2 linked regions of the Indioceanicola profundi genome follow. The protein of the gene in region 1 interacts with the protein of each later gene in a pairwise test. Links are inferred from orthologs where the notes say so. Each region holds a gene or a part of one and is shown in the gene's direction. Other genes may lie near its edges. The genes, in order: nusG and rho.

Region 1 (15,307 bases):
CTTTCGCCGACATGGCGCGGAGGCGGGTTTCCAGTGGCATCCGCGGGGATGGACCCCGGGGGGCGGCCGGCTCACCGATCACAGTTGCGGGGGCAGCCGCGGCGTAGGCCCGGTTGGAACCGGGCCGCACACGCGTTCCCTTTTCACCCTGTCGTGGGGACCGACGCTAGGGCCACTCTATTCCTGGCGGAACCGCCGCCGCAAGCGCCGCCGACCGCTGCGGGCGCACAGGGCAGCCGTGCAATCTGATACTTGGGTACCATGGCGGCGGCGCCGGAAGGCAGGTAGCCTGAAGCCGTCATGATGGGATCGACGGACAGACCAAGGCTCGGAATCACGGGAAGTGCCGGTACTGGCAAGACCACGCTCGCCGGGAGATTGGCGCAAACGCTGGAACTGCCGCTGCTGCCAGAGGCGATGCGCGCCATGCTGGAGGCGGGATTCGATCTCCACAGCCTGACACGGGCGGAGCACCGGTCGTTGCTGCGCGGCCATGCCGATGCGCTGGCGCGCGATCTCGCCCGTACCGATGGCGGTCTGGTCAGCGACCGCACCCCCCTGGATTTCGTGGCGTTCTGGCTGTCCAACGGATACGGGGTGGAGGACCCCGATGGGACGGAGGCGCTGTTGGTCCGTGCTGTCGCCGCCATGGCGGAATATTCGCTGGTGATCGTCCTGCCCTGGGGGCGCCCCATCCCCGCCGACGGGGTGCGCAGCGCCAATCCCTGGCACCAGCTTCATTTCCAGGCGATCATGGAAGGGCTGTGCCGCCGCTGGATTCCGGCGGACCGGCTGCTGATCCTGCCGGACGGCGATGCCGCCGGGCCGGAGGAGCGCTGCGGCATGCTGCTTGAGCGGGTCGGGAGAGGCTGACGCCCAGCCGTCAGTCCTCGTCTGGGTCGTCGGGGGCGGGAAGCGAAGCGCCCATGGTCACGGCCCCGTCCAGATCGGCCCCGGTCAGATTGGCATCGACCAGAACCGCATCGGTCAGGTCCGCCCCGCGCAGGTCGGCCCCGGACAGGTTGGCGTCGCGCATCACGGCCCCCTTGAGGCTGGCCTGCTGCAGGACCACGCCGCTCAGATTCGCCGGCCATCTGCGGCCGGTGGGCTTGCCGTCAGGTCCCTTGATGTCCACCGACCCGACCCGCGCCTGATCCAGGCAGGCGCCCGCCATGTCGCAGCCGCGGAGGTTCGTGCCGTCCAGCGTGGCCCTGCTGAGGTCCGCATGCTTCAGCACCGCATTGGCGAAGTCGGCCATGACCAGCAGCGCCTCCGACAGCTTGGCCCCGGTCAGGTTGGCCCCCTTCAGACTGGCCCCGCCCAGATTGACCCGCGTCAGGTCGATATGGGCCAGATCCTGACCATCCAGATTGGCGCGTTCGCCCTTGGCCCCATTGGACTCGATCCAGACCTTGTGCTGGGCCAGCATATCCTGCACCGATTCGGAGAAGCTGTCGGCGGACCGGGTGAAATTGGCCCCCGCAATGTCAACTCCGCCGAGGTCCACGCCTTCCAGATTGGCGCCGTGAAGGTCCGCGCCCCGTAGCACCGCGCCGCTCAGCACGGCGCCGGCCAGATTGGCGTTGCGTAGGCTGGCCCCGGTCAGATTGGCCTGGACCAGACTGACTCCCCGCATGTCGGAGCCGGCCAGATTGGCGTTCTTCATGTTGGCGCGGGCGAAGTTGCAGCCGGTGAGCTGTGCCCCGGCGCAGTCGGCGCCCACCAGAGTGCTGTCCGTCAGGTCGGCGCCGGCCAGGTTGGCATTGGAAAGCTGGGCCTCATCCATATCCACGCCGGCCATGTCCGACGGCTGCACCCGCATCTGGGTGGGCGTCCGGCGGTCCAACAGCGCGCCGCCGCGAAGATCGGCCCCGCGCAGGATCGCCCCCTTCAGCCGCGCGCCGCGGAGATGCGCCCCGCGGAGGTCGGCGCCGGTGAGGTCGCATTTCACCAGGACGGCCCGGTTCAGACGTGCGGCGAACAGGTCGGCGAGACTGAGATTGGCGCCGGTGAAATCGCAATCCGAAAGATTCGCCCCGGATAGTTTCGCGGATTGAAGATTTGCACCTGCAAAGCTGTGGCCTTGCAGGTCTGCCAGCGCCATCATGGCGCGCGCGCCGCCCGTCAGTCGCTTTAGCCAGCGCTCATGCTTCTGAATGATGTTGATCAAGTCATGAGGCGTCATGAAAAACCGCTAGACTGGAGGGCGGGCGGAACCATGCCGCCAGAATAGTTATGACCCGATTACACGTTTGGGGAAAGCGCTTCTATCCGTTCGGGTAGGGCAATCATGCGAGGGAGCAGACCGTGGAAGAAAACCGCACGGAAACGAAGCACATCGTCAATGCCTACGACACCGAGCTGCGGACATTGCATGCGTTGATCTCCCGCATGGGCGCAACGACGGCGGAGCAGCTGGCAGACGCCATCACGGCAATTGTAGACCGCGACGCCGATGTTGCCGCCCGGGTGATGCAGCGGGATGAGCTGGTCGATCAACTCGAACGGGAGGTGGAGGCCCACACGCTGCGGCTGTTGGCCCTTCGCCAGCCTATGGCCCGCGACCTGCGCGAAGTGATCGCGGCGTTGCGCATCTCCAACAATCTGGAGCGGGTCGGGGATTTCGCGGCCAATGTGGCGAAGCGGGCCCTGGCGCTGAATTCCCTGCCGGAAGTCACGCTGGCCCGCTCGCTGAGGCCGATCGGGCGGATCGCCTGCGAGATGATCCATGACATCATGCGGGCCTACGATGCCGATGACATCAAACTGGCCATGGCGGTGCGTGATCGCGACCAGGAGCTGGACCGCGCCTACACTTCCCTGTTCCGCGAGCTGCTGACCTACATGATGGAGACGCCGCAGCGGATCACCTCCTGCACCCATCTCCTGTTCGCGGCCAAGAATCTGGAGCGGATCGGCGACCACGCCACCAACATCGCCGAAACCCTCTGCTTCCGGATCAGCGGACGCCTGCCGGATGAGGAAAGGGAGAAGGGGGATCTCTCCGCCTTCGAGGTGGTGAAGCCGGGCGAACTGCCGGCCAACGGCGCCGGGGCGTAAGCGCGGCCCGGAACCCGTCAGCACCGCGCGCCGTTCCCTACCCGGTCGAGGCAGGAGGAACGGCGCGCATGATGATCACAGACCTTATCCGCGAGGACCATCTGGCGGCGCGCGACCTGCTGGGGGTGATCGGCAACAGTCCCCAACAGGCGCATGAGGAACGGGCCGACGGGTTCGCGCGTCTGGCTGCCCTCTGGGCGATACATGGAAACATGATGACCGCCGCTGTGCATCCGGTGCTGGGGGCCACCCAGGCATGGCCCGATCCGGTCGCGGCCACGACGGAGCTGCAGCAGGAGGTGGAAACCCTCGCCGGCGATCTGGCCCGCCGGGAGGATCGGCACGACGCCTCCTGGCGCGGAGAGTACGAGCATCTCCGCGACACGTTCGAGCGTCAGGTGCAGGTGGAGCAGACGGACCTGATCCCGCTTCTTCTGGAACTGCCGCCCGAGCAGATCGCCAAGGCAACGGAAACGGCACGAAGCAGCCGGGCTGGCGGCTGAGGATCAGCCCGCCGTGAAGATGAGGGTGCCGAGCGCCCAGAGGAACAATCCGACCACGATCGCGATGGCGGCGAGCGCACCCCAGTGCAACGCCTCGTCCGCCTCCCTGTGGGCGTGGTCGCCATGGGTCAGGTCCGGAGGCATGCCGTGCAGGGCGTCGTCCGGCGTCGGCCGGATCGGCTCCGCCCCTGTGGTGATGGGCGGAGCGGCGGCAGTGCCGGTCTGCTCCGGCGGGCGGCGCAGCTCCGCCCCTTCCGCGCGCTCGATGGGGGTGGCGGCGGCGTGATCCAGCGGAGCGTCGCGCTGGTCCGGCGGAGCCTGTCGCTGGTCCATGGATGGGATGATCGGTTGCTGCGGGGTGGTGGCCATTCGCGCCATCCTCTCTTTTTCTGGGTTCGGGTGGCCGTCCGGGACGTCCGCTCCGTCTAAACCTTCCCAGCCCCCGCCCGGTTCCAGACGTCGCCATCGAGAAGCCGGGTGGAACCTGCCGTCCCTCCGCCTGTGCATCCCGCCGTCCTCTCCAGGCGGCGGGCGGCGGCAGCCAGCCTGCCAGCCGATTATGCCTGGCGAAGGGCGGCCGACCGGGTCACGCCCTCCGACCGGTTCTCCAGGTCGCTGGGCCCCATCTCGCAGATTTTGTGCCGCGCCGCGGCCAGCGCCAGCCTGACATCCGCCCGGTCATGCTCCTCCTCGGCCGCCCGCAGGCAGGCTGCGGCTGTCATCTCCGCGTGCTTCATCAGGCTGTCCCGCTGCTCCGCCGTGCGGATATGCTCGGCCAGCCGGGCGATGGAGCCCAGCAGGTGGATCGCCATGGCGGGCTTTGCCGCGCCCGCCTGCCGGATCTGGTTGAAGGCCGCATCGAAGATGCCGTCGAAGCCGGTCCGCTTCGCCACGATCCGGATTGTGCCTTGCTCGTCCTTATAGGTGATGCCGGGCAGTTGCCGGCCCATGAGCCGGGACAGCGCACCGCGCAGCCGGTCGACCACCGCCATGGCCGTATTGGGGTCGTTGATGCCGGGCGATAAAGCGCGCAGGGCGATGTCCACCATATGGCGGATCGGAAACTCCAGATCCTGCGTGGGCGTCCTCTGGTCGCCGATCAGGACGTGCTTCTGGATGAGCGTCTCAAGCTCCGGGGTCAGCCGGTCCGGCGGGGAAACCTGCGCCAGCCAGCCATGCCGGCACATGAAGGCGCCGGCCCGGTAGTCCAGCCGGATCACCACGTCGGCCTCGCAGGCGGACTTGGCCAGATCGCCATACTCCACGGCCTGAACGTAGCCCTCCTCGGTGGAGCGGACGATGGCGAAATCCCGGAACAGCTCATCGGGGACCTTGTCCTCTCCCTGGCCCACGGTTGACGGGGCGCCGTTGGCGATGGGGAGGCCCTTGATGCCGCTCTCCAGCTCCGCAGAGACCCGCTCGATGACATTGTCCGCCACGACCAGCCGGGCCACGACGCTGAGGAACAGCAGCATGACCACGAGGCAGATCAGGGCAAGCAGCAGCGCCACCGCAACCGTGATCTGCGGCACCTCCGCCGCCGGCATGTCTTTCTGCACCGTGCGGAGCGCCAGCAGACCGTAGACGACGGTCATGGTGAAGACGCCGAGTGAGAGCTGGGTGCGGGGGTCGCTGGTGTAGGTTCGAACAAGGCGGGAGCCGAACTGGTTGGCGGCCAGCGACAGGACCACCATGGTGATGGAGAACATCACGCCGGCCAGTGTGATGAGCGAGCTCACCAGCGCCGTCAGCAGGTTGCGGGCATCGTCCCCGCTGCCGGCGGTCAGCAGCACATGGCGGGGCAGGTCCTCAGGAACAAGGATCGAGTCCAGGCTGTAGGCGCCCCACCAGAGCAGCGCGGCAACGATGCTCAGCCCGACCGGCGCCGGCCATAGGCTGGTGCGCAGGCTTTCTCTCAACGCGGACAGCTTGCTCAGCATGATTCTGGACGACCCTTCGAATGGCCCGACTGGGAACAGCGGCCGGGCTGGGCCATTCCGTGACGGCCCGCGCACCGCGCCTGTTGGAACAGGATCAACAGCGCAAAGGCTGATCATGGATCTGCTGAATTATCGGACGCTCGACGGGAACGACTGCTTCATCAATCCGCGCCGGGTGACCCTGGTGGTCGCACAGGGAACGGGGTGCCGCATCCATCTCGGCGCAGCCGATCATTTCGTCGAGGTGGATGTTCCAGCCGACCGCGTCGCCGCCGAGGTCGGTGACGGCGCGGAACCGCCGGCTCCCGCGGACCCGACGCTGAATCTGCTGTCGTGACAGCCGGCAGAAGTGCGGCTGCCGGAATGGGACGAACATAGCGGTCCGTTGTTGGACCGAATCCTGGCGATGATCGGACCAAGCCATGCCGGAACAGCGCACAGCGGACCTCGTGCTCGAGGCCCGCACCCCCTACGGCCAGCATTGGAGCTGCAATGAACTGCCGGGACGGGTACGGGAGTTGTACGATCCCGACTGGCTGCTCAGCCCCGGGGACGTGATCACCGTGCATGAGGCCAGAACCGGTCGGAAGCTGTACCTGCTCCGCGTGTCGGAGCGGGAGGGGTCCTACGCCCACTTGACGAGACTGAGCCGCCGATGACCGTAAATCCTTCCCTGACAACCGGTTCCTCCGAGGGGCAGGATGTAACTGCCGGAACGGGCGCGAGAGCGGACGTGACGCCGGCGCCGGTGGACGACCGGCCGCATGTGGTGATCATTGGCGGCGGCTTCGGCGGCATTGCCGCGGCCGCGGCGCTGGGCGGAACCCGGGCCCGGGTCACGGTGGTGGACCGCCGCAACCATCATCTGTTCGTGCCGCTGCTCTATCAGGTCGCCAGCGCCGCCCTGTCCCCGGCGGATATCGCCGAGCCGATCCGGAAGATCCTGTCGCGCCACCGCAACATCGACGTTGTGCTGGGGGAGGTGACTGGGATCGATGCCGCCGCCAGGGAGGTGAAGCTGGCCGGCGGCGGGGCCGCGTTGCGCTATGATCGGCTGATCATCGCCACCGGCTCCACCTACAGCTATTTCGGCCATGACGACTGGGCCACCCATGCCCCCGGCCTGAAGACGGTGGAGGATGCGCGTACCCTGCGCGCCAGGCTGCTGCTGTCCTTCGAGCAGGCGGAAACCTGCGACGATCCGGTGGAGCAGCAGCGGCTGCTCACCGTCGTCATCGTCGGCGGCGGCCCAACCGGCGTGGAAATGGCCGGGGCGGTGGCGGAGCTGGCGCGCTATACCCTGGCGCGCGACTTCCGCCGGATCGACCCGGCCAAGACCCGCATCCTGCTGGTGGAGGCGGGACCCCGCATCCTCGCCTCCTTCCCCGAAGACCTGTCGGCCTATTCCCACGACGCGCTGAAGAAGAAGGGCGTCGAAATCCTTCTGAACAAGGCGGTGCAGGAGGTGCGGGCGGACGGGGTCGTGGTCGCCGGGGAGTTCATCCCGGCCTCCACCATCGTCTGGGGGGCGGGCGTTGCGGCCAGCCCGGCCGGACGCTGGCTGGGGGTCGAGATCGACCGCGCCGGACGCATCAAGGTCAACCCCGACCTGTCCGTTCCCGGGCTGGATGGTGTCTATGCCCTGGGCGACACCACGCTGACGCTGGGGGAGGACGGGAAGCCGCTCCCCGGCCTGGCCCAGGTCGCCAAACAGCAGGGCGATCATCTGGGCAAGGCGCTGGCCCGCAACCTGACGGATGGGGCGCCGCTTCCGCCCTTCAGGTTCCACAACCGCGGCAACACCGCCATCGTGGGGCGCAACGCCGCCGTCTTCGACTTCGGCAAGCGCAAGCTGACCGGATGGATGGCCTGGGTCCTCTGGGCCATCATCCATGTCTATCTGCTGGTGGGGTTCGAAAAGCGGCTGCTGGTCACCATCCAGTGGCTCTGGCGCTATGCCACCTACCAGCGTGGAGCGCGCCTCATCACGGATGTGGAGATCATCCGCCGGCCGAGGCGCAACCCTGCTCCCGTGCGGGATAGCTGATCCGGACGGTGCAAGCCGACAGGCACGGTGGTAAAGGAAGCCTGCGGTCCCTGGTGCGGGGCCGCACGGCCGGGCGGCGGAGCGCGTCAGTCCGGGCGGCCCCGTGACCGGAATCTGTGACCGATCCCATGTCGACACCGCCGCGCGCCGCCTTGGCCCTGTTCGCGCCGGGGCTCTTCGTGCTGTTGTGGAGCACGGGCTTCATCGGCGGCAAGCTCGGCCTGCCCTATGCCGAACCGCTCACCTTCCTGCTGATCCGGATGGTGCTGACGGCGCTGCTGCTCGGGGCCGTGGCGCTTGTCCTGCGTGCGCCCTGGCCGCGGACAGCGGGGGAGGCGGGGCGGATCGCGCTGGCCGGCCTGCTGGTCCATGGCACCTATCTCGGCGGAGTATTCAGCGCCATCTCGCAGGGGCTCCCCGCCGGAACCGTGGCCCTGATCGTCGGGCTGCAGCCGCTTCTGACCGCCATCGCGGCCGGCCCGCTGTTGGGGGAGCGGCTGACCGGGCGGCAGTGGACGGGGTTCGCGCTCGGCCTCGTCGGCGTGGCGCTGGTGGTCTGGGAAAAGCTGGCCCTGCGCTCCGGCCTGGGCTGGGCGCTGGCCCTGGCCGTGGTGGCCCTGCTCGGAATCACGGCAGGCACGCTCTATCAGAAGCGCCATTGCGCCGGCATGGACCTGCGCAGCGGCACCGCCATCCAGTACGCCGCGTCCGCCCTGTTGTTCGCCATCCTGGCACCGCTGACGGAGACCATGCAGGTGCGGTGGACGGGAGAGTTCGTCTTCGCTCTCGGCTGGCTCTGCCTCGTCCTTTCCGTCGGCGCGGTCTTCCTGCTCTATTTTCTGATCCGGCAGGGCGCGGCGTCGCGGGTCGCCAGCCTGTTCTATCTCACCCCGCCCACCACGGCCCTGATGGCCTGGGCCCTGTTCGGGGAGACGCTGGGCTGGCTGGCGCTTGCCGGGATGGGGGTGACTGCGGCCGGGGTGGCGCTGGTGCTTAAACGCTGAATCGGGAAGCAGGGCTGCTGCTGGTCAGGAACCCATATGCGCAGTAGGGTGTTCTCGGCAGACCCACCCCGCGCGCACGGCGTGTCACCTCGACAGGAGCCCTTCCTTGAGCACCGGACTTATCGCTCTGCTGGACGACGTGGTCGGTCTGGCGAAGGTCGCCGCGGCATCCCTGGACGATGCGGCCGGGCAGGCGGCAAGGGCGGGGGTCAAGGCGGCCGGCGTGGTGGTCGACGATGCCGCGGTGACGCCGCGCTATGTGGTGGGCTTCGCGGCCAGCCGCGAACTGCCGATCATCGCCCGGATCGCGATGGGCTCGCTCAAGAACAAGCTCATCTTCCTTCTTCCCGCGGCCTTGCTGCTCAGCCTTTTCGCCCCCTGGGCGATCACGCCGCTGCTCATGCTGGGCGGCGCCTTCCTTTGTTATGAGGGCGCGGAGAAGGTTTATGAGGCCTTCTGGCCGCATGCGGAGGTGCACGGCGCCGGCGGCAAAGTGGCGGAATCGCCTGCCGACGCACAGGCGCTGGAGGAAGAGAAGATCAGCAGCGCCATCAAGACCGACTTCATCCTGTCGGCCGAGATCATGGCCATCACCCTGTCCACCGTGGCGGAGGAGTCATCCTCCTTCTGGAATCAGGCGCTGATACTGGCGCTCGTGGGCACTCTCATCACCTTGGTCGTGTATGGCGCCGTGGCCCTGATCGTGAAGGCGGACGATGTCGGCATCGCCCTGGCCACCAACGAGGCGCCGGCCTCCAGCATCCTCGGGCTGCGCAGCGTCGGGACGGCCCAGCCGGGCGGGGCCGACCGGGGACTACGGCCGGTCACCAAGGCCATCGGCCGGGGGCTGGTGAAGGGCATGCCCGTGTTCCTGAAGCTACTCAGTGTGGTCGGCATGGCCGCGATGCTCTGGGTCGGAGGCGGCATCATCATCCATGGCCTGGAAGGCTACGGGGTGCCGGCCATCGGACATGCCATCCACCATGTGGCCGAAGTGGTGGCGCATGCCGTTCCGGCCATTGCCGGCGTCCTGGAATGGCTGGTCACCGCGGCGCTGTCCGGCCTTTTCGGCCTGGTTCTGGGCGCGCTGCTGATCCCGCTGGTCCACAAGGTGCTGCAGCCGGCGATGGGCATGGCCAAGCATTAGGTCCAGAGCGATCAGGATTTCCGAATCGTCGTGGCCGGCCACGATCGGCTCTGGACACTGCGCGGTCACCGCAGGATCAAGTTCCTGGCGGCCGACTGGCCGGCAGATCGTCCAAGACCCGACAATCTGGACAGTGGCCGGAAGAAGCACGCCATCAATCAACCGGGACGGCGGGCCGAGCACCATCGCTTGGATCCGCCCCGCCAGCCCGCAGCCGCTGCGGCGCGACCCTTGTGCCACGCCGCACGACCATCACCGCTGGCTTGAAACGGCCGATGAGCACGGGGCGGATATCCTCCGCCCGCCCGTCAAGGGAACCACTTCGAGACACATGCTCCCTTCGCCGGATCGCGGCTCGAGCTTTCCGACGCGGTGGCGCGTGCCGGGCGACCGCTGGATGCCGCCGCGCTGGCCCGATTCGGCCTGCGTCCCGGCCATGTGACCCGACATCTTCTGGGAGCCGTGGAGGCAGCGTGCCATGATCCGGGGGAATGGTGCCGGCTGTCAGGATTGAACTGACGACCTACCGCTTACAAGGCGGTTGCTCTACCGCTGAGCTAAGCCGGCGCCGGGAGCCCGTCCGTCGCATATGGAGGCGGGACGGGCGGCAGACTAGCGCCGCCGGGCCACCTCGTAAAGCGCTACGGCCGCGGCATTGGACACATTCAGGCTTCCAACCGGTCCGCCGGTCGGCAGGCGGGCGATCTCGTCGCACCGTTCCGCCGTCAGCCGGCGGATGCCTTCGCCCTCCGAGCCCAGCACCAGCGCGACATGGCCGGCCAGCTCCAGCTCATGCAGCGCCCGCTCCCCCGATTCGGCCAGCCCGACGCACCAGAAGTTCGCCTCCCGCAGGTCGGTGATGGCGCGGGCCAGATTCGTGACCCGCACCAGGGGCACGGCCTCGACAGCGCCGGACGCCGTCTTGGCCAGCACGCCGGTGACCGGCGGCGCATGCCGGTCCTGTACGACCACTGCCATCGCCCCGAACGCCGCGGCGGACCGCATGACGGCACCGACATTGTGCGGGTCGGTCACCTGGTCCAGGATCACCACCAGCGCGCCGCCTTCCGCGGCCTCTGCGCGGGCGATCACGTCCTCCAGATCCAGCTCGGGCAGGGGGCCGCAATCCAGGGCGGCGCCCTGATGTACGGCGCCGGCCGCCAGCAGGCGGTCCAGCTGGTCACGGTCGGCGACGGTCGGCTCCGGACGGTCCAGCCCGAGCTCTTCTGCCCGGGCCAGGGCGGGCGTCAACGATTCGAGCGCGCCTTCCGTTACGAACAGGGCGCGCACCTGGCGCTCGGGATTGACCAGCGCCGCAGCGACCGGGTGCAGCCCGTAAAGCAGATTCGCACGCGAGGCGGAGGCCTGCAGCCCTGGCTTGGAGGGCGCGGTCTTCTGCGCCGGCTGCGTCGCGCCAGCCCCGCGCGCCGGGCGGTCGGCGTCGCGCTGCGGCTTTCCGGCACCCCGTGCGGATGCGTCTGCGGAGGAGGGGCGCTTGGGGCCGCCCTGCGCCGCGGCCGCGGTGCGCCGGTCGCGGGATTGCTGGCCCTTGGGGGGCTGTCGGGTGTTCTTCATGCGCGTCATCCTTGCCCAAGGCGAGGCGTCCCGCCAGATGTTTCGTCGCCGATACGGATATGTGAAATTGGCGTTGACATGGCGTCCGCAATCCGCATATTGCGCATCTCCGTTCCGGCCACGGTCGGAGCGCGGTCCCACGGAAGGGTGGCCGAGTGGTTAAAGGCAGCAGACTGTAAATCTGCCCGCGTTAGCGTACGCTGGTTCGAATCCAGCCCCTTCCACCAATTACGGCGTGCCCCGGAGACGGGGCGCGCCGTTTACCGCGCGCGGTGACGTCCCTGTCCGGGGCTGGCCGCGACGGACCGGGTCCGGCGGTGCCGGGTCCGGAACTAGATCCGGTTACAGGTCCACGCGAGTGGGCCGCCTCCGACTTGGGAAGACACTAGGCGGGTGTAGCTCAATGGTAGAGCAGAAGCCTTCCAAGCTTACGACGGGGGTTCGATTCCCCTCACCCGCTCCAAGATTCTAGGTCGGCGCGTCATCGTCGGAACTTCCGGGTCGACGGAACACTGTCAGGCAAGGGCGAACACAGCTATGGCGAAGGCGAAATTCGAGCGGACCAAGCCGCACTGCAACATTGGCACGATTGGCCATGTTGACCACGGCAAGACGTCGCTGACGGCGGCGATCACGAAGATTCTGGCGGAGACGGGCGGGGCGACCTTCACGGCGTACGACCAGATCGACAAGGCGCCGGAAGAGAAGGCGCGCGGGATCACGATCTCCACGGCGCATGTGGAATACGAGACGCAGAACCGTCACTACGCCCACGTGGACTGCCCGGGCCACGCCGACTACGTGAAGAACATGATCACGGGCGCGGCGCAGATGGACGGCGCCATCCTGGTGTGCTCGGCGGCCGACGGCCCGATGCCGCAGACGCGCGAGCACATTCTTCTGGCCCGTCAGGTCGGCGTGCCGGCGCTGGTGGTGTTCCTGAACAAGATGGACATGGCCGATCCGGACCTGGTGGAGCTGGTCGAGCTCGAGGTTCGCGAGCTGCTCTCCTCCTACGGCTTCCCGGGCGACGACATCCCGGTGATCAAGGGCTCGGCCCTGGCCGCGCTGGAGGACAGCGACAAGGCGCTCGGCCATGACGCCATCCTGGAGCTGATGCGCAACGTGGATGAGTACATCCCGCAGCCGGAGCGTCCGAAGGACAAGCCGTTTCTGATGCCGATCGAGGACGTGTTCTCGATCTCGGGCCGCGGCACGGTGGTGACCGGCCGCGTTGAGCGCGGCATCGTCAAGGTTGGCGAGGAAATCGAGATCGTCGGCATCAAGGCCACCGTGAAGACCACGGTGACCGGCGTCGAGATGTTCCGCAAGCTGCTCGACCAGGGCGAGGCCGGCGACAACATCGGCGCGCTGCTGCGCGGCACCAAGCGCGAGGATGTGGAGCGCGGTCAGGTTCTGGCCAAGCCGGGCTCGATCACCCCGCACACGGAGTTCGAGGCCGAGACCTACATCCTGACCAAGGAAGAGGGCGGCCGCCACACCCCGTTCTTCGCCAACTACCGTCCGCAGTTCTACTTCCGCACGACCGACGTGACGGGCACGGTGGAGCTGCCGGAAGGCACCGAGATGGTGATGCCGGGCGACAACATCCGCCTGAAGGTGAAGCTGATCGCCCCGATCGCCATGGATGAAGGTCTTCGCTTCGCCATTCGCGAGGGCGGCCGCACCGTCGGCGCCGGCGTCGTCTCCAAGATCGACAAGTAAGAAATGCGGTGGCCCGCGGGGAGGTTCTGCCTCCTCGCGGTGATCCGCGCATAGCCGGGATGCCGGACCTGCGCCGGCATCCTATTTTTCACTTTGCATTTGATACGGGAATTCGTTACAAGGCGCGCTCGCTCATGCGGGGCGCCGGCAGGGCACCATAGGAGTGTAGCTCAATTGGTAGAGCACCGGTCTCCAAAACCGGGGGCTGGGGGTTCGAGCCCCTCCACTCCTGCCACTTCGTGCGACTGCCATACGATCCCCGCGATGTGAAGCGACATTTGACCCGAGAGTGATGGCTGAAGCCGCCATGGCGAAGACCAGTCCTGCCGAATTCATGCGCGAAGTGCGGCGTGAGGTCACCAAGGTGACCTGGCCCACCCGTAAGGAGACAACGGTCTCGACCGCCATGGTGTTCATCATGGTGGCGTTGGCATCCGTGTTTTTCCTGCTGGTCGATCAGATCGTCGGCTTCGGAATCCGCATGGTTCTCGGGATCGGAGGCTGAAGGTCATGCCGGCGCGCTGGTACGTAGTCCACGTCTATTCCGGGTTCGAGAAGAAGGTTGCGCAAGCCATCCGTGAGAAGGCTGCGCAGAAGGGCCTGGACGAGAAGTTCCACGAAATCCTGGTTCCGACCGAGGAAGTCGTGGAAGTGCGCCGCGGCGCGAAGGTCAATTCCGAGCGCAAGTTCTTCCCCGGCTACGTGCTGGTGAAGATGGACCTCGAGGATGAGACTTGGCACCTCGTGAAGAACACGCCCAAGGTCACGGACTTCCTCGGCGGCGGCGGAAAGCCGCAGCCGATCTCGGAGGCCGAGGCCATGCGCATCATGAACCAGGTGCAGGAAGGCATCGAGCGTCCGAAGCCCTCCATCCAGTTCGAGATCGGCGAGCAGGTCCGGGTCACCGACGGCCCCTTCACCAGCTTCACCGGTCTCATCGAGGAAGTCGACGAGGACAAGGCGCGGGTCAAGGTGGCGGTGTCCATCTTCGGCCGGGCGACGCCCGTCGAGCTCGAATACACCCAGGTCGAGAAGGTCTGAGGTACACGAGGTTCCGCCGCGGCAGGGGAGACCCCGCCGCGGCGGTAAAGCGCGTGGGAGGCCGGGCCCTGCAAGTCCATGGGCAGCCGCACCACGCACCCAGTGGTTCCGACGCCCTGGAACAAGCGGCGCCGGTACCCCAACTGAGGACAGGTCATGGCAAAGAAGATTGTCGGTTACATCAAACTCCAGGTTCCGGCTGGCAAGGCCAACCCGTCGCCGCCGATCGGCCCGGCGCTGGGTCAGCGCGGCCTGAACATCATGGAGTTCGTGAAGCAGTTCAACGCGCGCACTGCCCAGATGGAGCAGGGCATGCCGGTGCCGGTCGTGATCACCGCCTACGGTGACCGTACCTTCACCTTCGTCACCAAGACCCCGCCGGTCACCTACTTCCTGAAGAAGGCCGCCGGCATCGACAAGGGGAGCGCGACCGTCGGCAAGTCCGCCACGATCGGCAAGGTGACCATGGCCCAGGTTCGTCAGATCGCCGAGCAGAAGATGCAGGATCTGAACGCCAACGACGTGGAAGCCGCGTCCCGCATGATTGTCGGGTCCGCGCGTTCCATGGGCCTCGAAGTGGTGGAGGGCTGAACCCATGGCCAAGATCGGTAAGCGCCTGAAGAAGGCCGTCGCGTCCGTCGACCGCAACAAGTTCTACGCGCTGGATGAGGCGGTGAAGACCGTCAAGACCAACGCCACCGCCAAGTTCGACGAAACCGTCGAGATCGCGCTGAACCTGGGCATCGATCCCCGCCACGCCGACCAGCAGGTCCGCGGCATGGTGCAGCTGCCCAACGGCACCGGCAAGACCGTGCGCGTGGCCGTGTTCGCCCGCGCCGGCAAGGCCGACGAGGCACTCGCCGCCGGCGCCGACCTGGTCGGTGCGGATGATCTGGCCGAGCGCATCCAGGCCGGCGAGATCAACTTCGACCGCTGCATCGCCACCCCGGACATGATGGGCGTGGTCGGGCGTCTCGGTAAGATCCTCGGGCCCCGCGGCCTGATGCCGAACCCGAAGCTGGGTACCGTGACTCCGGACGTCGCCGGGGCCGTGAAGGCCGCGAAGGGCGGCTCGGTCGAGTTCCGCGCCGAGAAGACCGGCATCGTGCATGCCGGCGTCGGCAAGGCCAGCTTCTCCGAGGAGCAGATCCTGGAGAACGTGCGTGCCTTCGTCGGCGCCATCAACCGCGCGAAGCCGACGGGCGCCAAGGGCACCTACATCGAGAAGGTCTCGCTCAGCTCCACCATGGGGCCGGGCCTGAAGC
Region 2 (15,321 bases), 2.6 Mb from region 1 along the record:
GGACCGGCCAGCGGCTTCCGGCTGGACAGCCCCGTTGGTCAGGCCTTCATCGACGAGGCGAAGCGGCTCGGCGTGCCGCTGATCGCCATCCACAAGGGCATCCCCTTCAGCGACCAGGGCTATGAATTCTCCACCTGCGCCGATGTGGGACCGGCGGCGGCGGCGAACCCGGATGTCCGCTTCCTGATCTACCATGCCGGCTACGACCCCGACATCGAGGAGGGGCCGTACGATCCCGGCAACCGCGGCGGCATCGACACGCTGGTGCGCAGCCTGGAACAGGCCGGGATCGGCCCCGGCGGCAACGTCCATGCGGAATTGGGAAGCACCTGGCGCTTCCTGATGCTGCGCGACCCGACCCAGGCGGCCCACGGCATCGGCAAGCTGCTGAAGGCGGTCGGGCCGGACAATCTCCTCTGGGGCACGGACAGCATCTGGTACGGCAGCCCGCAGGACCAGATCCAGGCCTTCCGCGCCTTCCAGATCGCCCCGGAGCTGCGGGAGAAGTACGGTTATCCCGAGCTGACGCCGGAGCTGAAGGCCAGAATATTCGGGCTGAACGGGCTGAAGGTCTACGGGCTGGATGGGCCGCGTTTCCTGAAGCGGGCGGAGAACGACACGGTGCAGCGCATCCGCCACGCCTACCGCGACAATCCCGACCCGGCGTTCGAGACCTACGGGCCGAAGACGAGGCGAGAATTCCTGGCGTTCCAGCGCCTGCACGGCCAAGGCCACTGAAAGGCTACAGGGCGGGCCGGCGTTCCTCCGCATCCTGCTGGGCGCGGATCCAGGCATCCAGCGTGCGCTTCAGCCGGGCCGCGGCCTCGCGCTGAAGCTCCAGCCGGAAGGCCGCGTCGGCGTCGAACAGCGCCAGCACCTCCGCATGCTCCCGCAGGCAGGCCTCGTACATGTCCAGCGCCTCGCGGGACCGGCTCATGAACTCCGCATCCGCCGTGCTCGGACCGGCCAACTCCGGCACCGGGCAGATGCCGGCGGCTGCCGCAGGGCTGGCGGCAAGAAGCTGCCATGTGAGCAGCACAAAAAGGCAATTTCTTGGAATCTTCATGATGGGCATTCTAATGCGGAGCGGAGTGCCCAGACTCCTGTTCCTTGGGTGAGGACAGCGGCGCGTGCCGGGAATTGATTGCGCGGACGGGCGTTACGGCCGGTGATTATTGGTTCTCAAGGGTTAGTTCCCTTCCTTCTACTGGCCAAAACCGCCACTTTTGAGCGCTTGCCGCAGCGCACAACACCGGTAACGGTGCCGCGATGAGGAAAAGGAGCAGAAGAACCCATGCGGACATGCAAGGCCGTGTGCGCCCGGACACTGGGCTTGGCCCTGACCTGTCTCGCGGCGCTTGTCGTCTCCCCCGCCCTGGCGCAGACCGGGCCGTCGGGGCAGGGAATGGGCTCCGCCGCGGGCGGACCCGTGCGTCTGGGGCCGCCTGCCGCGCCTGCCGCGGAAAATGCGCCGGCCGTCCAGCCGCAGCCCGATCCCTATGGCACCCGATCCCAGTCCGCCGCCATCCCGTCCCCGGATCTGACCGTTCCGCAGGATGACCGGGAACGCTCCAGCGGCGCGGCTCCGCCGGGTGCGCGGCAACCGGCCCAGCCTTCGCTGCTTCCGCCGGGCACGCTGGGGCAGGTTCAGGCCGATTACGAGGTGCATGGGGAGCTGGTGCTGGTCTCCGGCCAGTTGCAGGGCTTCAATGAGACCTGCGGCTTCGGCCGTCGTCCCGACCGGGAAGAGCTGCTGCAATGGTATGAGCACTACGACCTGGCCCGGAACATGTCGCGCATCCGCGGCATCTGGGAGCTGGGGGTGGAGTTGGGGCGCGAGGGCCCGTGCACGGTGGAGCAGCATCAGGCCCTGGTCGGCTATTGGGAATCCCTGCTGACCCGCACCCGCACCTACGTGCAGAACTACCGCTGACGGCGGAGCTGGAGGCGATCCGCCGTTACTGCGGCTCGCCTTCATTCAGCTCCGGTCCTGGCGGCAGCGCGCTCGCCTCGTCTCCGGTCGGGGCCTCGCCTTGCGCGGCACCCAGTTCACGCTGGCGGGCGCGGCCCAGGATGCTGCGCCGTTCCTCCAGCAACTGGTCGCGCTCCGCCCGCGACGCGGCCGTCTGCCCCTCCGCGCGGGCGGTGGCGAGGCGGATCTCCGCCAGGGCGGTGAGATGGCGGAGTTCCTCGATCTCCACATCGCCCAGTGCGCCCTCCGCCCGGGACAGGGCCACCTCCACCTCCGCGAAGCTCGTGGGAGCCAGGGACGGCAGGTTGGTCTGGCGGAGCTTCTGCACCTCCGCACGCAGATCGTTCAGGGGCTGATAGCTGTCCGGTTTCGAGGAACAGGCGGTAACCAGCAGCGCCGCGGCGAACCCGACGGCCAGAAAGGGCTTGTGACGGGCGGAATGGTCCGGGAACAGGCGGATCATGGCTGCACTCCTCCGGCCGAGCCGCGGGATGGGGGCTGTACGGGGGGCTGGGCCGCAGGCTGTTGGATCGCCGGCGTCGGCGGCTGGGGCCGTCCAAGCCCCACCTCTTCGCGCAGGCGGACGATGGTGGAATGCACCGTGTCCCGCTCCACCCGCGCCGCGTCGGCGGCGAACATGGCTTCCACCAGGCGCAGGGTCGCCAGCGCCTCTTCCGCATAGAATTGGGCCTGCCGCCGTTCCCCACGTTCCCAGGCCACATCGGCCATGGCGACCAGCCGGTCGAGATGGGTCAGTTGCGGGCCGGCGATCTGAGCGGCCCTGACCCGGTCCAGGCTTTCCTGGGCGGTTCGGGCAGCGGTCAGGCTGGCAGGGGTCGGGCCGGGGCTACTGCTGGAACACGCTGCGATCAGGCAGCACAGAAGCCCCAGCAGGATCGCACGCATGCGGAAATAAGCTGGGTTCGGCATGCCGAACGAACGTGGATGCCGCCTCATCTGTTCCGCGGGCCGGTCCGCAAAGAAGGGGTAGTAGGTCCGGGCTGGACTCACCCTCCGGTCCGTGCCCGGCGGGCAGCACCGCTCAACAGCCGCTTCTCGCCCTCCACCACCAGGAACAGCAGCAATGCCAGCCCGGCCAGCCACAGCCAGTCCAGGGGCCGGGCCGGCACCGTGTCGAACAGGGTCTGGAGGGGCGGGGCGTAGGTGAAAGCCAGTTGCAGCACGATGATCCCCGCCGCGGCCTGGAGCGCCAGCCGGTTGCCCAACAGCACGCCCATACGCAGCGCGCTGCCGTAAAGGGCGCGGCAGTTGAACAGATAGGCCACCTCGAACAGGACAATGGCGTTCACCACCAGGGTCCGCGCTTCCTCCACCGCCCGGCCGTCATCCATGGCGCGGGCGAAGATGAAGGCCGCCCCGGCCACCATCAGGCCGGAGACGAACAGCACCCGCCAGACCAGGAACGGGGTCAGCAGCGGCGTGCCGGGCAGGCGGGGCGGGCGGCGCATCAGGTCGGCCTCGGCCGGGTCGAAGGCCAGGCTGATGGACAGGGTCACCGCCGTCACCATGTTGACCCACAGAATCTGGGTGGGCGTGATCGGCATCATGGTGCCCAGCAGCACCGCCAACACGATCACCCCCGCCTGTCCGAAGCTGGTGGGCAGAATGTAAATCAGGGCCTTGCGCAGATTGTCATAGACGGTGCGGCCTTCCTCCACCGCATGGACGATGGTGGCGAAATTGTCGTCGGCCAGAACCATGTCGGATGCCTCCTTCGCGGCCTCCGTGCCCTTCGCCCCCATGGCGACGCCGACATCCGCCCGCTTCAGGGCCGGGGCGTCGTTCACCCCGTCGCCGGTCATGGCGATGATGCGCCCGCCCCGGCGCAGCGCCTCCACCAGCTTGATCTTGTGTTCCGGCGTGGCGCGGGCGAAGACGGCGTTCTCCTCCGCCGCACGGGCCAGGGCGGCATCGTCCATCCGGTCCAGCTCCGGCCCCGTCACCACCCCGCCGGTCAGCCCGACCGCCTCCCCGATGGCTTTGGCGGTGGCGCCGTGATCGCCGGTGATCATCTTCACCTCGATGCCGGCCTCCCGGCACCGGGCCACGGCCAGCACCGCCTCCTCCCGCGGGGGATCGATCAGCCCGACCAGCCCCAGGAGGACCAGCCCCTCATCCAGCTCCGCCGGGTCCAGCCCTGCGGCGTCATGCATGAGCTTGCAGGCCACGGCGATCAGCCGCCGTCCCTCCGCCGCCTCCCCATGCACGGCGTCCAGCCAGCGCTGCCGGTCCAGCGGACGGGGGCCGTCGGCGTGCATCTCGGCCGCGCAGCGCCGCAGCAACGCTTCCGGCGCGCCCTTCACATAGGCCACGGAATGGCCGTCGGGCGTACCGTTCAGCGTCGCCATATAGGCCCGGTCGCTCTCGAACGGGACGGCATCGAGCTGGGGATAGGCCGCCAGGACGGGCCGCCGCTCCATGCCCAGCTTCCCGGCGAAGGCCAGCATGGCCCCGTCCACCGGGTCGCCCTCCACGCCCCAGCCATCATCCCCCTGGAAGATGCGGGCGTCGTTGCACAGCAGGACGGCGCGGGCGAGTTCGGTCAGCAGCGGGTCGTCGATGGCTGTGCCGCCGCCATCCAGCACCGCACCCGTCGGGGCATAGCCGGTGCCCTCCACCGCATAGCTCTTCACGGCCGTCCGGGCGGAGCGGACGGTCATCTCGTTGCGGGTCAGGGTGCCGGTCTTGTCGGTGCAGATCACGCTGACCGCCCCCAGCGTCTCCACCGCCGGCAGGCGGCGGATGATGGCCTTGCGCCGGGCCATGCGGGTGACGCCGATGGCCAGCGTGATGGTCATGATGGCGGGCAGCCCTTCCGGGATCGCGGCGATGGCCAGCCCGACGGCGGCCCCGAACATCTCCTCCGCCGTATAGCCGCGGAACAGCACCCCGACCGCGAAGGTCGCGGCCCCCAGTCCCAGGATCGCGGCGGTCAGCCAGCGCCCGAACGCGCCGAGCTGGGCCATCAGCGGCGTCTCGCCCTGCTCCGTCCGTGCCAGCAGCGCGCCGATGCGGCCGATCTCCGTGGCGTCGCCCGTGGCCACCACCACCCCGACCGCCTGTCCCCGCGCCACCAGCGTGCCGGAATAGAGGCTGGAGCGGCGGTCGCCCAGAGCGGCATCCTCCGCCACCGGGTCGGTGTGCTTGCCCACAGGCAGGCTCTCGCCGGTCAGGGCCGCCTCCTGCACCTGGAGCCCACGCGCCTCCACCACCCGCAGGTCGGCCGGCACCTTGTCGCCGGAGGCGAGGTGGACCACGTCGCCGGGTACGAGATGCTCCGCCGGGATGGGCTGGCGCGCGCCCTGGCGCACCACGCTGGCCTGGGGGCTCAGCATGTTGCGGATGGCCTCCATGGCCTTCTCCGCCTTGCCCTCCTGGATGAAGCCGATGGCGGCGTTGATCAGGACGACGCCCGCCACCACCGCCGCATCCACCCAGTCGCCCAGCATCGCCATCACCACGGCCGCCGCCACCAGGATCAGGATCAGCGCGCTGGCGAACTGGCGCAGGAAGCGCCGCAGGGACGAGACAGGGGCCGGCGGAGTCAGCCGGTTCGGCCCGTGCCGTTCCAGCCTCCGGGCCGCCTCCTCCGGATGCAGCCCCTCCGGTCCGCTGTCGAGCTGGCGGTAGACATCGTCCCGGTGCAGGGCATGCCAGGGGGCGGGCTCCGTCTTCGGCGCAGGGTTCAGGCTGTCCATGGCAAGGGCTCCGCGGTCTTCCGGTCGATCTTCCTCGTTTCTAGACGGCTGCGGGCGGGCCCGCATTGATCCGGCTCAAATCATGCTCCCTCCGATCCGTTTTCCGGCGAAAGCATCGGTTTGCCGGGAATTGGGACGTGTTGCTTTTGTTTTTGACTTGGATTGGAAGCTGGGGTAACCATCTGCATGGCTACAGGCCCGTTCCTACCGAGAGTCTAACGCACTCTCCGGCGCCCTTCCCAGGGGCGGCGTTACCGAGGCCTGATCACCGACACCTTCGCTGACCTGCTCCGCCGGATCATAGCCGGTTCGATCGGGTCCAGCCCGCCCCGGACCCGGCCAGGGTCCAACCCACCTGCCACCCTCCCGCATTGCCCAACCGTACTACCGGACCCCGATGAATCTTCAGGACCTGAAGGCCAAGACGCCCGCCGAGCTTCTCGCATTCGCGGAGGAGCTCCAGATCGAGAATGCCGGCACCCTGCGCAAGCAGGACATGATGTTCGCGATTCTCAAGCAGCTCGCCGACAACGACGTTCCCATCTATGGGGAAGGCGTGCTGGAGGTCCTGTCCGACGGCTTCGGCTTCCTCCGCGCGCCGGAGAGCAACTATCTGCCGGGCCCCGACGACATCTATGTCTCCCCCAGCCAGGTGCGCCGCTTCGGCCTGCGCACCGGCGACACGGTGGAAGGCCAGATCCGCGCGCCCAAGGATGGGGAGCGGTACTTCGCCCTGCTGAAGGTCAACTCCATCAACTTCGACGCGCCGGAGAAGGTGCGGCACCGGATCAACTTCGACAACCTGACGCCGCTCTACCCGGATGAGCGGCTGAAGCTGGAGGTCGAGGTCGATCCCACGGCCAAGAAGAAGGACATGACCACCCGGGTCATCGACCTGGTGGCCCCGCTGGGCAAGGGCCAGCGCGCCCTGATCGTCGCTCCGCCGCGCACGGGCAAGACCGTGATGCTGCAGAACATCGCCCACTCCATCGCCACCAACCATCCCGAGGTCTATCTGATCGTGCTGCTCATCGACGAGCGGCCGGAAGAGGTGACCGACATGGCCCGCTCCGTCCGGGGCGAGGTCATCAGCTCCACCTTCGACGAGCCGGCGACCCGGCACGTCCAGGTGACGGAGATGGTGCTGGAGAAGGCGAAGCGGCTGGTCGAGCACAAGCGCGACGTCGTGATCCTGCTGGACAGCATCACCCGCCTCGGCCGCGCCTACAACACGGTGGTGCCGTCGTCCGGCAAGGTGCTGACCGGCGGTGTCGACGCCAACGCCCTGCAGCGGCCGAAGCGCTTCTTCGGTGCCGCCCGCAACATCGAGGAGGGCGGAAGCCTGACCATCATCGCCACGGCGCTGATCGATACCGGCAGCCGCATGGACGAGGTGATCTTCGAAGAGTTCAAGGGCACCGGCAACAGCGAGATCGTGCTGGACCGCAAGCTGTCCGACAAGCGCGTCTTCCCGGCCATCGACATCCAGAAGTCGGGCACCCGCAAGGAGGAGCTGCTGGTGGACCGCGGCGCCATGGCGAAGATGTGGATCCTGCGCCGCATCCTGAACCCGATGGGCACCCAGGACGCCGTGGAATTCCTGGTCGACAAGCTGAAATCCTCGAAGACCAACAACGAGTTCTTCGACAGCATGAACCAGTAGCCCGATCCCGAACGATCAGGCGGAAATGCAGGCGCCCCGGACCATCCGTCCGGGGCGTTTCTGTTTCAATGCTGCCCGGCGGAGGTACTTCTGTGGCCGCATCCCGAAAAGGACTCCGTCCGGACATGTGCCTGTAATCCAGGTGGAGCATTAATCGCTCGCCGCTCCGACGGGCGGCAGGACCGTTCGGACGCCTGCGTCAAGACGGGCGCCGATTTTCTGTGAGGAAGCATTGCCATGAGCGAGCACATCCGCGAGCCGAAGCTGCACGAATTGCTGGACGATCCCCTGGTGCGTCTGGTGATGGCCCGCGACGGGCTGTCGCCTGACGAGGTGCGCCGCGTGGTCGAAGCCACCTCCGACCGCCTCTCCCGCCGGCGGCGGGAGGAGATGCGGACCGCCGCCTGAATCAGAATGAATGCCCCTCTCCCCGCGGGGGAGAGGGGGCCGGACACCCTCAAGGTCGCCAGTAATCCTCCAGATGCAGGGGCCAGCGCCCCGGCAGCACGATCATCAGGTCGAAGCGGGGCGTATGATCCCGCACGCCTCGGCGGGCCGCCTGCACCTGCCCCGCGGCCCGCGCCAGCCGCTGCCAGCTCGACCGGCCGACGGCGGCATGGGCCAGCTCCTCCCGGCTGCGGGCCTTGACCTCCACCACGGCCAGTACGGGGCCGAACCGGGTGCGCCGGGCGGCCAGTATGTCGATCTCCCCCGCCGGAACCCGCACCCGCGAGCCCAGGATACGATAGCCCTTCAGCCACAAGGCCAGCCGGCAGAGCCATTCCGCCCGCCGCCCCAGCCCTTCGGCCCGTTCCCGGTCGCGCCTGCTGCGGGCGGGAGCGGCCATCTCTATTCCTTCGACAGCTCGAGCGCCCTGGCATAGACCGCCTTTTTGGGCTGCCCGGTCACGGTGGCCACATGGGCGGCGGCGTCGCGCACGGACATGCTGGCCAGGGCATCGCGCAGCAGCCGGTCCATGTCGGCGGCATCGGCCTCCGCCTCTCCCTCCGGCGGGGGGCCGATCACCACCACCACCTCGCCCTTGGGCGGGCCGGCCTCGCGGTAATGGGCGGCCAGGTCCGGCAGGGTGCCGCGCCGCACCTCCTCGAACATCTTGGTCAGCTCCCGCGCCACCGCCGCCTCGCGGCCGCCCAGCACCTCGGCGGCGTCCTGGAGCAGGTCCTCCAGCCGCTGCGCGCTCTCATACAGGATCAGCGTAGCCTTGACCGGCCTCAGCCCTTCCAGCTCCGCCCGCCGCGCCCCCTGCTTGTTGGGCAGGAAGCCCGTGAACAGGAAGCGGTCGCTGGGCAGGCCGGACAGCACCAGGGCGGTCAAAGCGGCGCTGGCCCCCGGCAGATGGGTGACCGGCAGGCCCTGGGCCGCCGCGTCGCGCACCAGCTTGTAGCCGGGGTCGGACACCAGCGGCGTGCCGGCGTCGGACACCAGCGCGATGGCCTCCCCCGCCGCGATGCGGGACAGGATCTGCGGCCGCATCTTCGCCGCGTTGTGATCGTGGTATGGAACCAGCCGGGTGCGCACGCCGTATCGCTGCATCAGCTTGCCGGTGACGCGTGTATCCTCGCAGGCGATGGTGTCGACGCCCTTCAGCGTCTCCAGCGCCCGCAACGTGATGTCGCCGGCATTGCCGATGGGGGTCGCGACGATGTACAGGCCGGGGGACGGTTTACGTGCGGCGGCGGTGCCGTTAGGCTCCGGCGCATCGGTGGTATCATCCGCCCGATCGTCCGGATCGGCGGTTCCCGGAATGTTGCTTGAACAGGTCGGGCCGTCCCGGTCCGGGGGAGTTGAAGGAGCCATGGCGGAGATGACGATGTCCAAGGGTACGGGTGCGGCACGGATGCGCCTTCTGGCGGGGGCGCTTGCGCTCACGGGGCTGCTGGGCGCTTGCTCCAGCGGGTCCAACGTACCGGCCCCGGCCCCGACGCCGCAAGTCCCGCCGCAGGTCCAGCTTCCGGAGCCTGCTCAACCGGTTCCCGTGGAAGACGGAAAGATCAGGGTGGCGCTGCTGGTGCCGCTGTCCGGACCGGGGGCCGTGGTCGGCCAGTCCATGCTGGATGCCGCGCAGATGGCCCTGTTCGACGTGGCGGACGACCGTATCCTGCTGCTGCCCCGCGACACCGGCGGAAATGCCGGGGGTGCGACCGCCGCGGCCGGCGACGTGCTGGAGAAGGGGGCGGACCTGATCCTCGGCCCCCTGTTCAGCCCCGATGCCGCCGCCGTGAAGCCGATGGCGGCCTCCGCCGGGGTGCCGGTCCTGGCCTTCTCCAATGACTGGAACATCGCCGGCGGCGGACTCTGGGTGCTTGGCCTCCAGCCGCAGGAGCAGGTGGCGCGCGTCGTCGGCTATGCGGCGGCGCAGGGCTATTCCACATTCGGCGTCCTGGCCCCCACCACGCCACACGGTCAGGCCGTGGTGGACAGCCTGACCCAGACCGTCGCCCGCACTGGCGGCGAGGTCACGAAGGTGGAGCGCTACACCCCCGGCCAGACCGACGTGACGGAGGTGGTGAAGCGCCTGTCCGACTTCGACCAGCGCCGCCAGGCGCTGGAGGAGGAGCGGGCGAAGCTGGCCCAGCTGGCGGAACAGGGCGACGGGGCGGCCAAGCAGGCCTTGCGCCGGCTGCAGAACGCAGAGACCTTCGGGGACCTGCCCTTCCGCGCCGTGATGCTGGCGGAAGGCGGTCAGTCCCTGCGGGAGCTTGCGGCCCTGTTCCCCTTCTTCGACGTGGACCCCGGCCCGGTGAAGTTCCTGGGCACCGGCCAGTGGGATGAGCCCGATCTCGGGCGGGAACCGGCGCTGGTCGGCGGCTGGTTCGCCGCCCCGCCGCCGAGCGCCAGGGCCGATTTCGAGAAGCGGTACGAGCAGATCTACGGGCAGCGCCCGCACCGGCTGGCCACGCTGGCCTACGACGCCACGGCCCTTGCCTCCGTCCTGGCCCGCGGCAGCATGGACGACCGCCCGTTCGAACCGCACGACCTGACCAACCCGAACGGCTTCGCCGGTATGGACGGCATCTTCCGCCTGATGCCGGAGGGCATCACCGAGCGGGCCCTGGCGGTGATGGAGGTGACGCGCAACGGTTCGGTCGTCATCGATCCCGCCCGCGAGACCTTCGAGACCCAGGCGTTCTGATTTACGGCCAGAGGCCGTGGCGGCTCAGCCCCGGTAGGGGTGCCGCCCGCCCCTGGGATCGGTGACGGTCCAGGCGTCGGGCTCCGCGCCCGGCTCCAGGTAGTCCGGCGTCAGCGGCACTTTTCCATGGCCGCCGGGGATGTCCAGCACATAGGTGGGCTGGCACAGGCCGGAGACATCGCCGCGCAGCTCCCGCATCAGCGCCCGGCCCTCCGCCACGCTGGTCCGGAACTGCGCCGTTCCCTTGGCCAGGTCGCCATGGTGCAGGTAGTGCGGCTTCACCCGCGCCTGGACCAGGGCGCGGAAAGTGCGGGTCAGGGTCGCCGCATCGTCGTTGACGCCCTTCAGCAGCACGGTCTGGGCCAGCATGGGGATGCCGGCATCCACCAGCCGGCCGATGGCGGTGCGGGCCTGATCCGTGATCTCCCGCCAATGGTTGGAGTGCAGCATCACCCAGGTGGCCGCCCGGCCGCCCTTCAGCGCATCCACCATCTCCGCCGTGACGCGGTCGGGGTCCACCACCGGCACGCGGGTGTGGAAGCGCACAATGCCCACATGCGGTATATCGTTCAGCCGCCGCACGATCTCCCCCAGCCGGCGGGGCGACAGCACCAGCGGGTCGCCGCCGGTCAGCACCACCTCCCACACCTCCTCGTGGTCGGCGATGTAGGCCAGGGCGGCGTCCAGCTCGGCCGTCGTCAACGCCTCCGACCCCGGCCCCACCATCTCCCGCCGGAAGCAGAACCGGCAATAGACCGGGCATGCATGAACCGGCTTCAGCAGCAGCCGGTCGCGGTAGCGGTGGACGATGCCCTTCACCGGGCTGTGCGGATCGTCCCCGATGGGATCGTCCATCTCCTCCGGCCTGACATCCAGCTCCGCCCCGGTGGGCACGAACTGGCGGGCGATGGGATCGGCCGGGTCGGTGGGATCGATCAGCTCCGCCATGGCCGGAGTGACGGCGACGGCGAAGCTTTCGGCCACCCGTTCCAGCTCCGGCAGGGCGTCGGGCCGCACCAGCCCGGCAGCCTCGAGCTGGGCGGGGGTGCGCAGGGTGCGGGGGATAGGGGCTTTGTCGCGCGGCATGGGGCGGATAGGTCGGCCTTGCCGCGGCGGGTGTCAAGGGCCGGCTGCGCGGGGCACCCCGGCATAGGAACAAAGGAGAACGGAACCCGCGCCTGCGCCTCTGGTTGTCCCAGGGAGATTCCCGGAAAGGCGGCCTGGGCCGCGGCGGAGGAGGGAGCGCGCATGGACCTTGATGCCGTCGTGGATGCCCTGAATGATCTGATCCGTGCTGCGGAAGACACCCATCTGGCCCTGCAACGGGGGGAGGAGGATCTGGAAGATCCCGACCTCAAGGCCCTCTGCGCCGCCCTGGCCGACCGCCGCGGCAGCATGATCCGCGACATGCAGGAGCGGGTCGTGGCCATCGGCGGGGCTCCCGACGCGACCGGAACCCTGCTGGGCGGCGCCCGCCGCATGGTGGCGGAGTTCGGGGTAGCCATCGGCGCCCGCGGCGCCGACGACATACTGGAGGGGCTGGAACGGTCCCAGCAGGACTTTCTGGAGCAGCTTACCGCCGCCCGCGCCGGGGATCTTCCGGACGAGGTCGGGGCGGAACTGGACCGCTACGCCGAATGCGTGATCGAGGACCGCAACCGGCTCACCCGCGCCCGCGCCACCGGAAAACTTGCCGCCGGTCAGGCCTGACCGCCCGCGAAAAGCGTTCAACCACCGGCAATATCCTGGATTTAAGGAGAATATACATGGCCACCAACGCAGAAATCGCCGCGAAGCTGCTGCGCGATGCCGCCGAGTTCTTCCGCCATGTCGGGGAACAGAACGATCCCATCCGGCCGCAGATGGACCACAATGCCCGCGCCTTCGAGGTGGTGGCCGATCTGGTGGAAGAGCGGCCGACCGCCGAATTCGACGCCGAAGAGCGCTGATCCCGACGAAAGGGGCGGCTGGTCCTGCGACCATTCCATAGCTTGCGTGTTTATCCCTTATCCCGAAGACGAAAGGGTGCACGCATGCCGGGCCGATCCGCCCCGATCCCCCTGATCGCCCTCTCTCTGTTTCTCGCCGCCGGCGCCGCCCTGGCGCAGGATGGCGAGGATCGGCGTCCGCCTCTGCCGTCTGCCCAGGCGGCGGGCGATGCGCCCGACGCACTTCCTCCCGATCCGGCGCCAACCGCCGGCTCGCCCGCGGTGGTCGCCCCCCGTGCCGATGAAACGGGTCCAGGGCCCACCAGCTGGGCTGATGACGCCGACAACACCCTCGATGACCCCCGGCCCGGCGGGCGCACCGTTCCGCCGCCGCCCCAGGCCGACAGCCGTAGCGCCGTCGGCGCCAGCCAGTCATCCAGCATCGAAGGCCCTTCCATCTTTCCCATCCCGACCGAGCCGGCCGGCGTGGAGGACCAGCCGGCCGGCGTGAACGCCGCCTGCACCGCTCTGACCGACGCGGTGGAGCGGGACCGCTGCCGCACCGGCAGCGTGGCCGGCCAGCCGGACCTGCCGCCGACGCCGGAGTGAGGGCGGCATGGGCGGCCCTCCACCCGCGCGACGCAAGCCCGTCCGCCTGTCCGCCCGCCGGGTCCTGGCCGGGCTGACGCTGCTGGCCACGGGTCTGGCGGCCGCCGGGTCGCTGGCGCAGCACGCGCCGATCCCGCCTGCCGGGAAGGTGGAGCCGTCCGGGCGGGGACCCACCGAGCCCGATCTGATGAACGGACAGTATGTGATGACCTCCGGCGGCAGTGCCGGGCACAAGGGCGCCTGTCTCTACTGCCATGGCGCCCTGGGCGAGGGGGACGGCGCCTCCGCCGTGCCGCGGCTTGCGGGCCTTCCGACGGGCTATCTGCGCAAGCAGATGCACGGCTATGCCCGTGGAACCCGCCCGAACGAGGCGATGACCCCCATCGCCATGGCCCTCACGGAAGCCGAAATCCTGGACGTCTCCGCCTATTTCGAAGCGCAGACCCCGCCCTTTCCGCCGCCGCCGCCGGCCCCTCCGGAGATGCTGGAGCAGGCGCGCCGTCTGGCCCTGGAGGGCGATCCGCAACGGGGCCTGCGTCCCTGCGCCGCCTGCCACGGGCAGGAAGGGGAGGGCGCTCCCCCCGCTATTCCCTATCTGGCCGGCCAATGGGCCAGCGTGATCGAGGGGCAGCTCATGCTCTGGCGCAACGGGGTGCGGAACAACGATCCGCTGAACAGCATGCGGCGGGCGGCCCTTCTTCTGACCTACGAGGAGATCCAGGCTCTGTCCCTCTATTACGCCGGACTGCGGGGCGGCGACGCTCCGCTCCGCGGCGACGGTCCGGGCTGAGGGGGCGGACGATGCGGCTGCCCGTCCTTTTCCTGCTCTTCCTGACGCTCACCGCCTGCAACGAGGCGGCGACGGAGCGGCCGGCGTCCGAGATCGCGCGCCATGTGGCGGGCGGAGATCCCGAGATCGGCCGCCGCATCCTGAACGACCGCGATTACGGCTGCGGCGCCTGCCACGCCATCCCCGGCGTCCGGCACGCCCGCGGCAGCGTCGGGCCGCCGCTCCATGGCATGGCGGTCCGGGGCTATGTCGCCGGCCGGCTGCCGAACTACCCGGAAAATCTGGTGAACTGGATATACGATCCGCAGCGGATCGACCCGCAGAGCGCCATGCCGAATACCGGGATCAGCCGCGAGGAGGCCACCCATGTGGCCGCCTATCTCTACACGCTGCAGGAGTTGCCGCGATGAGCCGCCCGGGTGGCCGCAGGGTCCTGGCCCTGGCGCTTCCGCTGCTGCTGGCCGGCTGTTCCGGCATCCAGTCGGCGCTCGACCCGCGCGGGCCGCAGGCCGATGCCATCGCCACCCTGGCCTGGGTGCTGTTCATCGGGGCGGCCCTGATCTTTGTCGCCGTGATGGCCATGGCGGTGGCCGGCTTCATCTGGCCCGACCAGCTCAGCCGCGTGAATCCGCGGCGCTTCATGGTCGGCGGCGGGGTGGTCTTCACATCCAGCGTCCTGGTGGTTCTGACCGTCTACAGCACCTGGGTCGGCAGCCGCGTGTCCGACGCCTCCGACGTCAACATCATCGGCGCCGGCACCCGTATCCAGCCGGACGAGGACAGGCTGGTGATCGAGGCGGTGGGATACATGTGGTGGTGGGAGTTCCGCTATCTCGGCACGCCCCATGGCGACGTGGTGCTGGCGAACGAGGTGCATATCCCGGTCGGCCGGCCCGTGGAATTCCGGCTGAAGGCGGCGGATGTCATCCACAGCTTCTGGATACCCAGCCTGCATGGCAAGCGGGACATGATCCCCGGCCACAATAACCTGATCGTCATGCAGGCGGAAAAGCCCGGCCTGCTGCGCGGCCAGTGCGCGGAATTCTGCGGCGACCAGCACACGCTGATGTCCTTCTTCGTCATGGCGCACGAGCCGGAGGAGTTCGAGGATTGGCTGGCGGCCCAGGCCCGCCCGGCCCGCGAGCCGGATACGCCGGAACTCCAGCGGGGGGCCGAGGTGTTCCTGGAACAGGGCTGCGGCGCCTGCCACGTGGTGCGCGGCCTGTCCGATGGCCCGCTGCAGGCCGTGGGTCAGTTGGGGCCGGACCTGACCCATGTGGGCAGCCGTCTGTCGCTCGGGGCCGGCGCCATGCCCAACGGGGTCGGCCCGCTGGGCGGTTGGATCGCCAATGCCCAGGGGATCAAGCCCGGCAACCGCATGCCGAACTTCGACCGCCTGCCGTCCGAAGACCTGACCGCCGTCGCGCGGTATCTGGAGAGCCTGAAGTGAGACCGCCCCGCGCCCGCCTCGAGGCCTCGCCATGCC

Evidence for each region.
Region 2: the proteins of nusG (region 1) and rho interact in binary tests that used the Escherichia coli proteins (3 or more experiments, as listed by UniProt). The link is inferred for Indioceanicola profundi from one-to-one orthologs.

The regions. Positions count from the first base shown.
Region 1 is NZ_CP030126.1:364,811-380,117, forward strand. Bases 12,436-15,276 are described here. They hold nusG (transcription termination/antitermination protein NusG), read left to right. Parts: upstream 12,436-13,511; coding sequence 13,512-14,042; downstream 14,043-15,276. Other genes in these bases: tuf (elongation factor Tu), read left to right, coding at 12,436-13,001; secE (preprotein translocase subunit SecE), read left to right, coding at 13,309-13,506; rplK (50S ribosomal protein L11), read left to right, coding at 14,199-14,633; rplA (50S ribosomal protein L1), read left to right, coding at 14,638-15,276. Also shown: DOL89_RS01735 (ATP/GTP-binding protein), read left to right, coding at 301-873; DOL89_RS01740 (pentapeptide repeat-containing protein), read right to left, coding at 884-2,185; phosphate signaling complex protein PhoU, read left to right, coding at 2,308-3,060; DOL89_RS01750 (hemerythrin domain-containing protein), read left to right, coding at 3,129-3,563; DOL89_RS01755 (hypothetical protein), read right to left, coding at 3,567-3,932; DOL89_RS01760 (DUF2254 domain-containing protein), read right to left, coding at 4,121-5,503; DOL89_RS01765 (hypothetical protein), read left to right, coding at 5,619-5,840; DOL89_RS01770 (hypothetical protein), read left to right, coding at 5,926-6,162; DOL89_RS01775 (NAD(P)/FAD-dependent oxidoreductase), read left to right, coding at 6,159-7,550; DOL89_RS01780 (DMT family transporter), read left to right, coding at 7,679-8,554; DOL89_RS01785 (DUF808 domain-containing protein), read left to right, coding at 8,661-9,701; 23S rRNA (guanosine(2251)-2'-O)-methyltransferase RlmB, read right to left, coding at 10,314-11,276; more of tuf, read left to right, coding at 11,814-12,435; more of rplA, read left to right, coding at 15,277-15,307. UniProt on the Escherichia coli protein: Part of the processive rRNA transcription and antitermination complex (rrnTAC). The complex forms an RNA-chaperone ring around the RNA exit tunnel of RNA polymerase (RNAP).
Region 2 is NZ_CP030126.1:3,010,265-3,025,585, reverse strand. The notes cover bases 5,367-8,221. They hold rho (transcription termination factor Rho), read left to right. Parts: upstream 5,367-6,088; coding sequence 6,089-7,354; downstream 7,355-8,221. Other genes in these bases: rsmI (16S rRNA (cytidine(1402)-2'-O)-methyltransferase), read right to left, coding at 8,204-8,221; DOL89_RS14445 (YraN family protein), read right to left, coding at 7,812-8,201; DOL89_RS24955 (hypothetical protein), read left to right, coding at 7,592-7,762; DOL89_RS14455 (cation-translocating P-type ATPase), read right to left, coding at 5,367-5,691. Also shown: DOL89_RS14480 (amidohydrolase family protein), read left to right, coding at 1-738; DOL89_RS14475 (hypothetical protein), read right to left, coding at 743-1,066; DOL89_RS14470 (hypothetical protein), read left to right, coding at 1,295-1,933; DOL89_RS14465 (DUF4398 domain-containing protein), read right to left, coding at 1,959-2,435; DOL89_RS14460 (hypothetical protein), read right to left, coding at 2,432-2,878; more of DOL89_RS14455, read right to left, coding at 2,980-5,366; more of rsmI, read right to left, coding at 8,222-9,193; DOL89_RS14435 (penicillin-binding protein activator), read left to right, coding at 9,171-10,508; DOL89_RS14430 (lysine-2,3-aminomutase-like protein), read right to left, coding at 10,533-11,594; DOL89_RS14425 (PA2169 family four-helix-bundle protein), read left to right, coding at 11,757-12,218; DOL89_RS14420 (hypothetical protein), read left to right, coding at 12,275-12,457; DOL89_RS14415 (hypothetical protein), read left to right, coding at 12,542-13,045; DOL89_RS14410 (c-type cytochrome), read left to right, coding at 13,053-13,835; DOL89_RS14405 (c-type cytochrome), read left to right, coding at 13,847-14,245; DOL89_RS14400 (cytochrome c oxidase subunit II), read left to right, coding at 14,242-15,285; ctaD (cytochrome c oxidase subunit I), read left to right, coding at 15,317-15,321. UniProt on the Escherichia coli protein: Facilitates transcription termination by a mechanism that involves Rho binding to the nascent RNA, activation of Rho's RNA-dependent ATPase activity, and release of the mRNA from the DNA template.